DNA from 2 places in the Mesorhizobium sp. AA22 genome. Region 1 is predicted to be linked to the other one. Evidence: predicted binding sites of a transcription regulator. Region 1 holds the regulator's gene; the other holds the start of a gene.

Region 1 (4,209 bases):
CAGCCGCCGCCCCGACCATGAAGGTGGCGGCGGTGCGGTTCAGCGCCCTCAGCGCGCGCGGCGACTTCAGAAGCCCGCGCGCCTTGGCCGCCAGCGCCAGATAGGGCACCAGCACCACCAGCAACACGACGAGCGTCAGCGCGACGAGGATGCCGTAGTCGGCGAGCGTAATGGTCTTCAGATCGACGATGGTCGGCGTGATGGCGAGATAGAAGATCATCGTCTTCGGATTGCCGAGCGTGACGGCGAGGCCGGCAATAAAGCTCGACACCAGCCCGCCCCTGCCTTTCTTCGCCGCCACCGTTTCGGGCGCGATGCCGCTCGTCCAAAAGCGCCAGCCGAGGAAAGCGAGATAGGCGACGCCCAGCCATTTGATCGCCAGGAAGGCCATGCCGAAGGTCTGCGCGACGAGCGCGAGGCCGAGCACCACGGCGGTGAGGTAGGTGAGATCGCCGAGCATCAGCCCGAAGGACATGGCGAGCGCCGAGCGAAAGCCGGACCCAAGCGCACGCGCAATAAGCGCGGTGAGCCCCGGGCCGGGGATGGCAGCGGCGATGCCGAGGGCCGCGCTATATGCGAGGAATCCGGTGAGGGTCATGGTTTCGGCCTTAGCGCATGACCCCAAAAAACGGGATCGACCTTTTAGACTGAGCCTTTTAAGACTGGGGCCTTGTCGCACAAAGGTGGGCAGGCGTGTACTCCCTGAGGGAGGGTTTCGATTGCACCAGCGCCGCCGGCCAGGCGAACGCGCCGATCAAGACGGGCTTTGCCGTAAGTGACGCGCCAGCATGGTTTTTCGGGCTCAGTTTCCGGCTGCGTAGAAATCGTCGTCGAGGCGCTTTTCCAGCGCGACGAGATCGGCCGGCAGCGGCAGGCCCATGGCGCGCATCTCCCTCAGCTTTTCGCGCAGTTGTTCCTGCACTTCATGCTGATCCTCGGGCTGGTTGATCATCTGCTCGAGCAATAGGCTGATCTGGGCTTTGAATGATTCCAGCGCCATTTTTTTCTCCTTGAGGTCCCCGAAAGCGTGTCGCGTTTGAAGGGATACGGGCGACGCGCTTTGGTTTTGGGCGACATGTATTACCGCAGCATGCGCGAAATAAGCTGCGCGGTATAGTCGACCATCGGCACGATGCGTGCGTAGTTCAGCCGGGTCGGGCCGATGACGCCGAGCGCGCCGATGACGCGGGCGTCCTTGTCGCGATAGGGCGCCACGACCAGCGACGAGCCCGACAGCGAAAACAGCTTGTTTTCCGAGCCGATGAAGATGCGCACGCCGGAGCCTTCCTCGGCGAGGTCGAGAAGCTGGATCAGCCCGTTCTGCGTCTCCAGATCCTCGAACAAATGCCGCAGCAGCTCGATGTCAGCCTGCGCGGTGACATTTTCCAGCAGGTTGGCGCGGCCGCGCACGATGAGACGCGCCGGCAGGCCGCTCTCGGCGCCCGCCCAGACCGCAAGGCCCTTCTCCACCAGATCCTGCGACAGCGTGTCGAGGGCGGCCTTGGTCTCTTCCTTGATGCGGGCGATCTCGATCCGCGCCTCGGCCAGCGTGCGGCCACGGATGTGGGCATTGAGGAAGTTCGAGGCTTCATGCAATTGCGAGACGGTGATGCCGGCCGGCAGGTCGACGACGCGATTTTCGACGTCGCCGTTCTGCGACACCAGCACGGCCAGCGCCTTGGTCGGCTCGAGTTGGATGAATTCGATGTGCTTGAGCGCCACCTCGTTCTTGGCGGCAAGCACGAGGCCGGCGCCGCGCGACATGCCGGACAGCATCTGGCTGGCCTCGATGAGCATGTGCTCCAGCGTCGCGCCAGAGCCGGAGGCGCGCACCTGCGCCTCGATGGTGCGGCGCTCCTCGTCGGAGAGATCGCCAAGCTCCATGAAAGCATCGACGAAGAAGCGCAGGCCGGCCTGGGTCGGCAGCCGGCCGGCCGAGATATGCGGCGCATAGATCAGGCCGAGATGCTCGAGATCACTCATCACGTTGCGGATGGTGGCGGGCGACAGCGAAGACGGCAGGATACGCGACAGGCTACGTGAGCCGACCGGCTCGCCGTCCTTCAGATAGGAATCGACAATGCGCCGAAAGATGTCGCGCGAGCGCATGTCGAGCGACTGGAGTGCGGGCGACTGGAGTGCGGGCGATTGAAGCGCAGGGGACTGGAGCACTGCCGCCGACTGGGAATTGGGATCGACTGCCTTGGTCATTTCGAGCCAAACACCTCCGGCCCAAAGATATAGACTTCGGCCACGCCGGCGCAACTGGTCCATTTTCCTTTGCGCCTCTCGTCGCGTGCGGCTACAAGCCGGCCACGATTCCGAAAAATAGGATAAAAGCCTGAATGCGCCCTTCCAAACGCCAATTCGACGAAATGCGCGCCATCTCCTTCGAACGCGGCGTCTCCAAGCACGCGGAAGGTTCGTGCCTGGTGAAGTTCGGCGACACGCATGTGCTGTGCACGGCCAGCCTCGAGGAAAAGGTGCCGGGCTGGATGCGCAATTCCGGCAAGGGCTGGGTGACGGCGGAATACGGCATGCTGCCGCGCTCGACCGGCGAGCGCATGCGCCGCGAAGCTTCGGCCGGCAAGCAAGGCGGCCGCACGCTGGAAATCCAGCGGCTGATCGGCCGTTCGCTGCGCGCCGTGGTCGATCTGCAGGCGCTCGGCGAGCAGCAGATCACCGTCGACTGCGACGTGATTCAGGCCGATGGCGGCACGCGCACAGCCTCGATCACCGGCGGTTGGGTGGCGCTTTACGATTGCCTGCGCTGGATGGAAGCCCGGCAGATGGCCAGCGTCGCCAAGGTGCTGAAGGATCATGTCGCGGCTATCTCCTGCGGCATCCATGACGGCCAGCCGGTCATCGATCTCGACTATCTCGAGGATTCCTCGGCCGGCACCGACGCCAACTTCGTCATGACCGGCAAGGGCGGCATCGTCGAGATCCAGGGCACGGCCGAGGGCGAGCCTTTCTCAGAAGAGCAGTTCACGGCGCTAATGGAATTGGCCAAGAAAGGCATCCAGCGACTGGTCAGCCTGCAACAGATGGCTGTAGCTTAACCCTGTCATGACTCCTTCCGCCATCCTCGAATCAGCCCTCTACGTGACCGACCTCAATGCCGCGGAAGAATTCTATTCCGGCGTGCTTGGGCTCGATCTGCTGGGCAAGGTCGACGGCAGGCATCTTTTCTTCCGTTGCGGCGACGGCGTACTGCTCGTCTTCAACGCCGAGGCGACCAAGGTGCCGCCGGCGCCCGATGCCAGGCTGAAAGTGCCGCCGCACGGCGCTGTCGGCGACGGCCATCTCTGCTTTGCAGCAAGCGCGGACGAGATCGTGCGCTGGAGAGCGCATCTGGAAGCGAAGATGATTGCCATCGAAAGCGAGTTCGAATGGCCGCAAGGCGGCCGCTCGATCTATATTCGCGACCCTTCCGGCAATTCGATCGAATTCGCCGAGCCAAGAATCTGGGGCCTCTGATGCATTCGCTTGATGGGCACAGAATTGTCGTAGCCAGCCACAATGCCGGCAAACTGCGCGAGTTCGCCGATCTGATGGCGCCATTCGGCATAGAAGCGAAGTCGGCCAAGGAATACGGCCTGCCGGAGCCGGACGAGACCGGCACCACCTTCGAGGAGAACGCCTATCTCAAGGCTTTTGCCGCCGCCAAGGCGACAGGCCTGCCGGCATTGTCGGACGATTCTGGCCTGTGTGTCGATGCGCTAGGCGGAGCGCCCGGCGTCTATACCGCCAATTGGGCCGAGGCGCCGGACGGGTCCCGCGATTTCGGCATGGCGATGCAGCGGGCGGAAGTGGCGTTGCAGGAAGTCGGCGCGGCCACGCCTGCGCAGCGCAAGGGTCGCTTCGTCGCCGTCATCTGCCTGGCCTTTCCGGACGGCGCGGCCGAATATTTTCGAGGCGAGGTCGAGGGCACACTGGTATGGCCGCCGCGCGGCGAACTCGGCTTCGGCTACGACCCGGTGTTCGTGCCGGACGGTTTCGAAAAGACCTTCGGCGAGATTACCGCAGAGGAAAAACATGGCTGGAAGCCCGGCCAGCCGACGGCATTGTCGCACCGCGCCCGCGCCTTTCAGAAATTCGCGCACGCCAGACTGGATTTGGCACGATCGGGCGTGAAATGACCATGCTGCTCGACCGCAGCCCCGGCTTCGGCGTCTACATCCACTGGCCGTTCTGCGCGGCCAAATG
Region 2 (4,209 bases), 2.8 Mb from region 1:
TTCATGGGCGTGCTGATGGATTTCCTTAGAAATCCATGCCGCCCATGCCGCCCATGCCGCCGCCGCCCATGCCGCCAGGCATGCCGCCGCCGGCCGACTCCTTCTTCGGAGCCTCGGCGATCATGGCTTCGGTGGTGACCAGCAGGCCGGCGACCGAGGCCGCATCCTGGAGAGCCGTGCGCACGACCTTGACCGGATCGACGATACCCATGGCGATCATGTCGCCATATTCGCCGGTCTGGGCGTTGAAGCCGAAGGTCGGGCCCTTGTTCTCGAGGATCTTGCCGGCAACGATCGATGCTTCCGCACCAGCGTTGGACGCGATCTGGCGAGCCGGAGCCTGCAGCGCGCGACGCACGATGCTGATCCCCGCGGTCTGGTCGGAGTTGGCGCCGACAGCCTTGATGCTCAGCGAAGCACGCAGAAGTGCGACGCCGCCGCCGGGAACGATGCCTTCTTCGACGGCCGCGCGGGTCGCGTTGAGGGCGTCATCGACGCGGTCCTTCTTTTCCTTGACTTCGATCTCGGTCGCACCGCCGACGCGGATGACGGCAACGCCGCCCGCCAGCTTGGCGAGACGTTCCTGCAGCTTCTCCTTGTCGTAGTCCGAGGTGGTCTCCTCGATCTGCTGCTTGATCTGGGCGACGCGGCCCTGGATCTCGGCCTTCTTGCCGGCACCGTCGACGATGGTGGTGTTCTCCTTGGAGATCGACACCTTCTTGGCGCGGCCGAGCATGTTGAGGCCAACATTCTCGAGCTTGATGCCGAGGTCTTCGGAAATGACCTGGCCACCGGTGAGGATGGCGATGTCTTCCAGCATGGCCTTGCGGCGATCACCGAAGCCCGGCGCCTTGACGGCGGCGATCTTCAGGCCGCCACGCAGCTTGTTGACGACGAGCGTGGCCAGAGCCTCGCCTTCGACGTCTTCGGAGATGATGACCAGCGGCTTCGAGGTCTGCACGACAGCCTCGAGGATCGGCAGCATGGCCTGCAGGTTGGAGAGCTTCTTCTCGTGGAGAAGGATGTAGGCGTCTTCCAGGTCCGCAACCATCTTGTCGGCGTTGGTGACGAAGTAGGGCGAGAGATAGCCGCGGTCGAACTGCATGCCTTCGACGACTTCGAGTTCGGTCTCAGCGGTCTTGGCTTCCTCGACCGTGATGACGCCCTCGTTGCCGACCTTCTGCATCGCTTCGGCGATCATCGAGCCGACCGAAGCATCGCCATTGCCGGCGATGGTGCCGACCTGGGCAACCTCTTCCGAGGTCTTGATCTTCTTGGCGTTCTTGATCAGCGTCGCGACGACGTCGCTAACCGCGAGATCGATGCCGCGCTTCAGGTCCATCGGGTTCATGCCGGCGGCAACCGCCTTGTGGCCTTCCTGGACGATCGACTGCGCCAGAACGGTCGCTGTCGTGGTGCCGTCGCCGGCGATGTCGTTGGTCTTCGAAGCGACTTCGCGGACCATCTGCGCGCCCATGTTCTCGAACTTGTCTTCAAGCTCGATTTCCTTGGCGACGGTGACGCCGTCCTTGGTGATGCGCGGTGCGCCGAACGACTTGTCGATGACGACGTTGCGGCCCTTGGGGCCGAGCGTGACCTTCACTGCGTCGGCGAGGATGTTGACGCCGCGCAGCATGCGCTCACGGGCATCGCGGGAAAATTTTACGTCTTTGGCAGCCATTTTTAGCTCCTGGCAGGGGCTTGAATTGAGCCCGAAGATTTAAGTGACGGTGAGGCCGATATTCAGCCGATGATGCCCATGATGTCGGATTCCTTCATGATCAGAAGGTCTTCGCCATTGAGCTTGACTTCGGTGCCCGACCACTTTCCGAACAGGATGCGGTCGCCGGCCTTGACGTCCAGCGGGACGAGCTTGCCGGCTTCGTCGCGGGCGCCGGAACCAACGGCGATGATCTCGCCTTCCTGCGGCTTTTCCTTCGCCGTATCCGGGATGATGATCCCGCCGGCAGTCTTGGATTCGGATTCAACCCGGCGTACGACCACGCGGTCATGAAGCGGGCGGAACTTCGACTTTGCCATTTTTTATTCCTCGATGAGAATGGTGAGAACAGTTCCTCCATCCGGCGGCGCCGGACCTACGTTAGCACTCACCAATGGCGAGTGCTAACGTGGCGGTGAGATAAGCCGGCGGCTGGCGAGAGTCAAGGCGCTGAGTGAGCCGATCAACGCCCGGCAGTGAATTACTGGGCCCCGGCGAAGCAAGCACCAACAGCGAGCATCGTTCCGCCAGCGGATAGCAGTCGCTCGGCACGACTCGCACCGGACAATGCGGATGACCTGCTTCAAACAAATACTTGACTAAGTCAAGTAAGTGGTTGATCTTGTGCGGCAGGAGGATGCCATGACGATTCATCATCAACCCGGCAAGGAGCGGATCGATGCGGTGCGGGGCTTCAACCGCTTCTACACCCGCCAGATCGGCCTGCTCGACGAAGGGCTGCTGAAAAGCGCCTTCTCGCTGACCGAGGCTCGTGTGCTCTATGAGCTGGCCCATCGCGATGGCCTGACCGCCACCGATCTTGCGCGCGATCTCGGTCTCGACCCCGGCTACCTCAGCCGGTTGCTGAAAAAGTTCGAGGAGCGCGGCCTGGTCGAGCGCGCCGCGACGCAAGCCGATGCGCGGCGCTCGTCGATAGCGCTGACGCCGGCGGGGAGGGTGGCCTTCGCGCCGCTGAACCAGGGTTCGCACGACCAGGTCGCGGCCTTGCTCGACCGGCTTCCCGCTCAAGAACAGGACAGGCTGGTCAAGGCCATGCAGACGGTGCAGCGCCTGCTGGGCGAGAGTGCAGAGCCCAAGGTCCCCTACATGCTGCGGCCTTTGCAGGTCGGCGACATCGGCTGGATCATCCATCGCCAGGGCCTGCTCTACGCGCAGGAGTATGGCTGGGACGAAACCTATGAGGCGCTGGTCGCCGAAATCCTCGGCGCCTTCGTCAAATGCTTCGATCCGAAATGGGAACGCAGCTGGATCGCCGAGCGGGAGGGCGAAGTCGTCGGCTCGGTCTTTGTCGTGCGCCAGTCGGACGCGGTGGCGAAGCTGCGCCTGCTCTATGTCGAACCCTCGGCGCGCGGTCTCGGCATCGGCAGGCGGCTGGTCGAGGAATGCATCGGCTTTGCCCGGGCGAAGGGATACAAGACGTTGACGCTGTGGACCAATGACGTGCTCACCTCAGCGCGCCGCATCTACGAGGCGGCCGGTTTCAAATTGGCCGACGAGGAGCGTCACCACGCCTTCGGCAAGGATCTGGTCGGCCAGAACTGGAACCTGGAGCTGTAGCAGCGCTTCCCTTCTCCCTTGTGGGAGAAGGTGGATCGGCGCGCAGCGCCGAGACGGAAGAGGGGTGTTGGACGGAGTGCTGTCGCGGCCAAGCTGGAGCACCCCTCATCCGACCGAGCGGAGCCTGTCCTCGGGCTTGCCGAAGGCAAGACCCGTGGGCTCGGCCACCTTCTCCCACAAGGGGAGAAGGCAAGACAAGGCGCAGCCGGCTTCGACACTAGTCACCAACACAAGTGAAAACTGGCCCTTCCTCACCCCTTGACCGGTATCCAGACTTCCAGCCCGCCATTGCCGCTGCGCGGATCGAATTCGGGGCCGTAGCGCTCGAATTCGGGCGCATCGGCGACCTCGTGCCCGGAGGCCGGCAGCCATTTGTTCCAGATCGTATTGACCGTGCGGCGGATGGTCGAGATGTGGTCACGATGGGCGAACACGGCGTATTTCTGCGCCGGCACGCGCACGCGCGAAAACTCCCTCGGCAAGTCCGAAAAATCGGACACCTCGACGCCGGCGATATAGTCGAAATTGCCTGCATCGTCGCCGTTGACGCAGGCGCCATAGGCGACGTCGCCGACCTCGCCAGGAATGTTGCCGATATAGGGGCCGAACCTTTGCCACTGCATCGGGATGGCGGCGCTGGTTTCGCAACTGTAGCGTTCGCCGAGACCGGCGATGAGAAACGGCCGGCTGGTCTCAAAACGCGGCGGCTCGAGGTTGGTGAGGAAGGACTGGTCCATCAGGATCGGCTCCATGAGATCGAGGTTGTCGAGCGAGCCTTGCGCGCGCACCAGTTCCGGCGTGGTGCCGAACTGGTCGCGGAAGGCGCGGGTGAAGGCCTCATGCGAGGCGTAGCCGGCGTCGAGCGCGACCGAGAGGATGTCGGGTGCGCCGGCGGCGAGTTTGCGCGCCGC

What was found. Region 1 encodes HrcA, which represses chaperone genes, less so after heat shock. Its sites were predicted from a motif close to GTTAGCACTCNCNNNNNGNGAGTGCTAAC; they were not measured.
Region 2: the regulator HrcA is predicted to act here: its motif matches at 2,101-2,129, upstream of groES (co-chaperone GroES).

Annotation. Positions count from the first base shown of each region.
Region 1 is NZ_CP048406.1:752,270-756,478, forward strand. It holds gene A9K68_RS03570 (LysE family translocator) at 1-598, opposite strand, end outside; gene A9K68_RS03575 (hypothetical protein) at 803-1,000, opposite strand; gene hrcA (heat-inducible transcriptional repressor HrcA) at 1,081-2,109, opposite strand; gene rph (ribonuclease PH) at 2,346-3,062, shown strand; gene A9K68_RS03590 (VOC family protein) at 3,070-3,480, shown strand; gene rdgB (RdgB/HAM1 family non-canonical purine NTP pyrophosphatase) at 3,480-4,142, shown strand; gene hemW (radical SAM family heme chaperone HemW) at 4,139-4,209, shown strand, end outside.
Region 2 is NZ_CP048406.1:4,569,685-4,573,893, reverse strand. It holds gene groL (chaperonin GroEL) at 26-1,681, opposite strand; gene groES (co-chaperone GroES) at 1,744-2,040, opposite strand; gene A9K68_RS22035 (helix-turn-helix domain-containing GNAT family N-acetyltransferase) at 2,363-3,298, shown strand; gene A9K68_RS22030 (AraC family transcriptional regulator) at 3,550-4,209, opposite strand, start outside.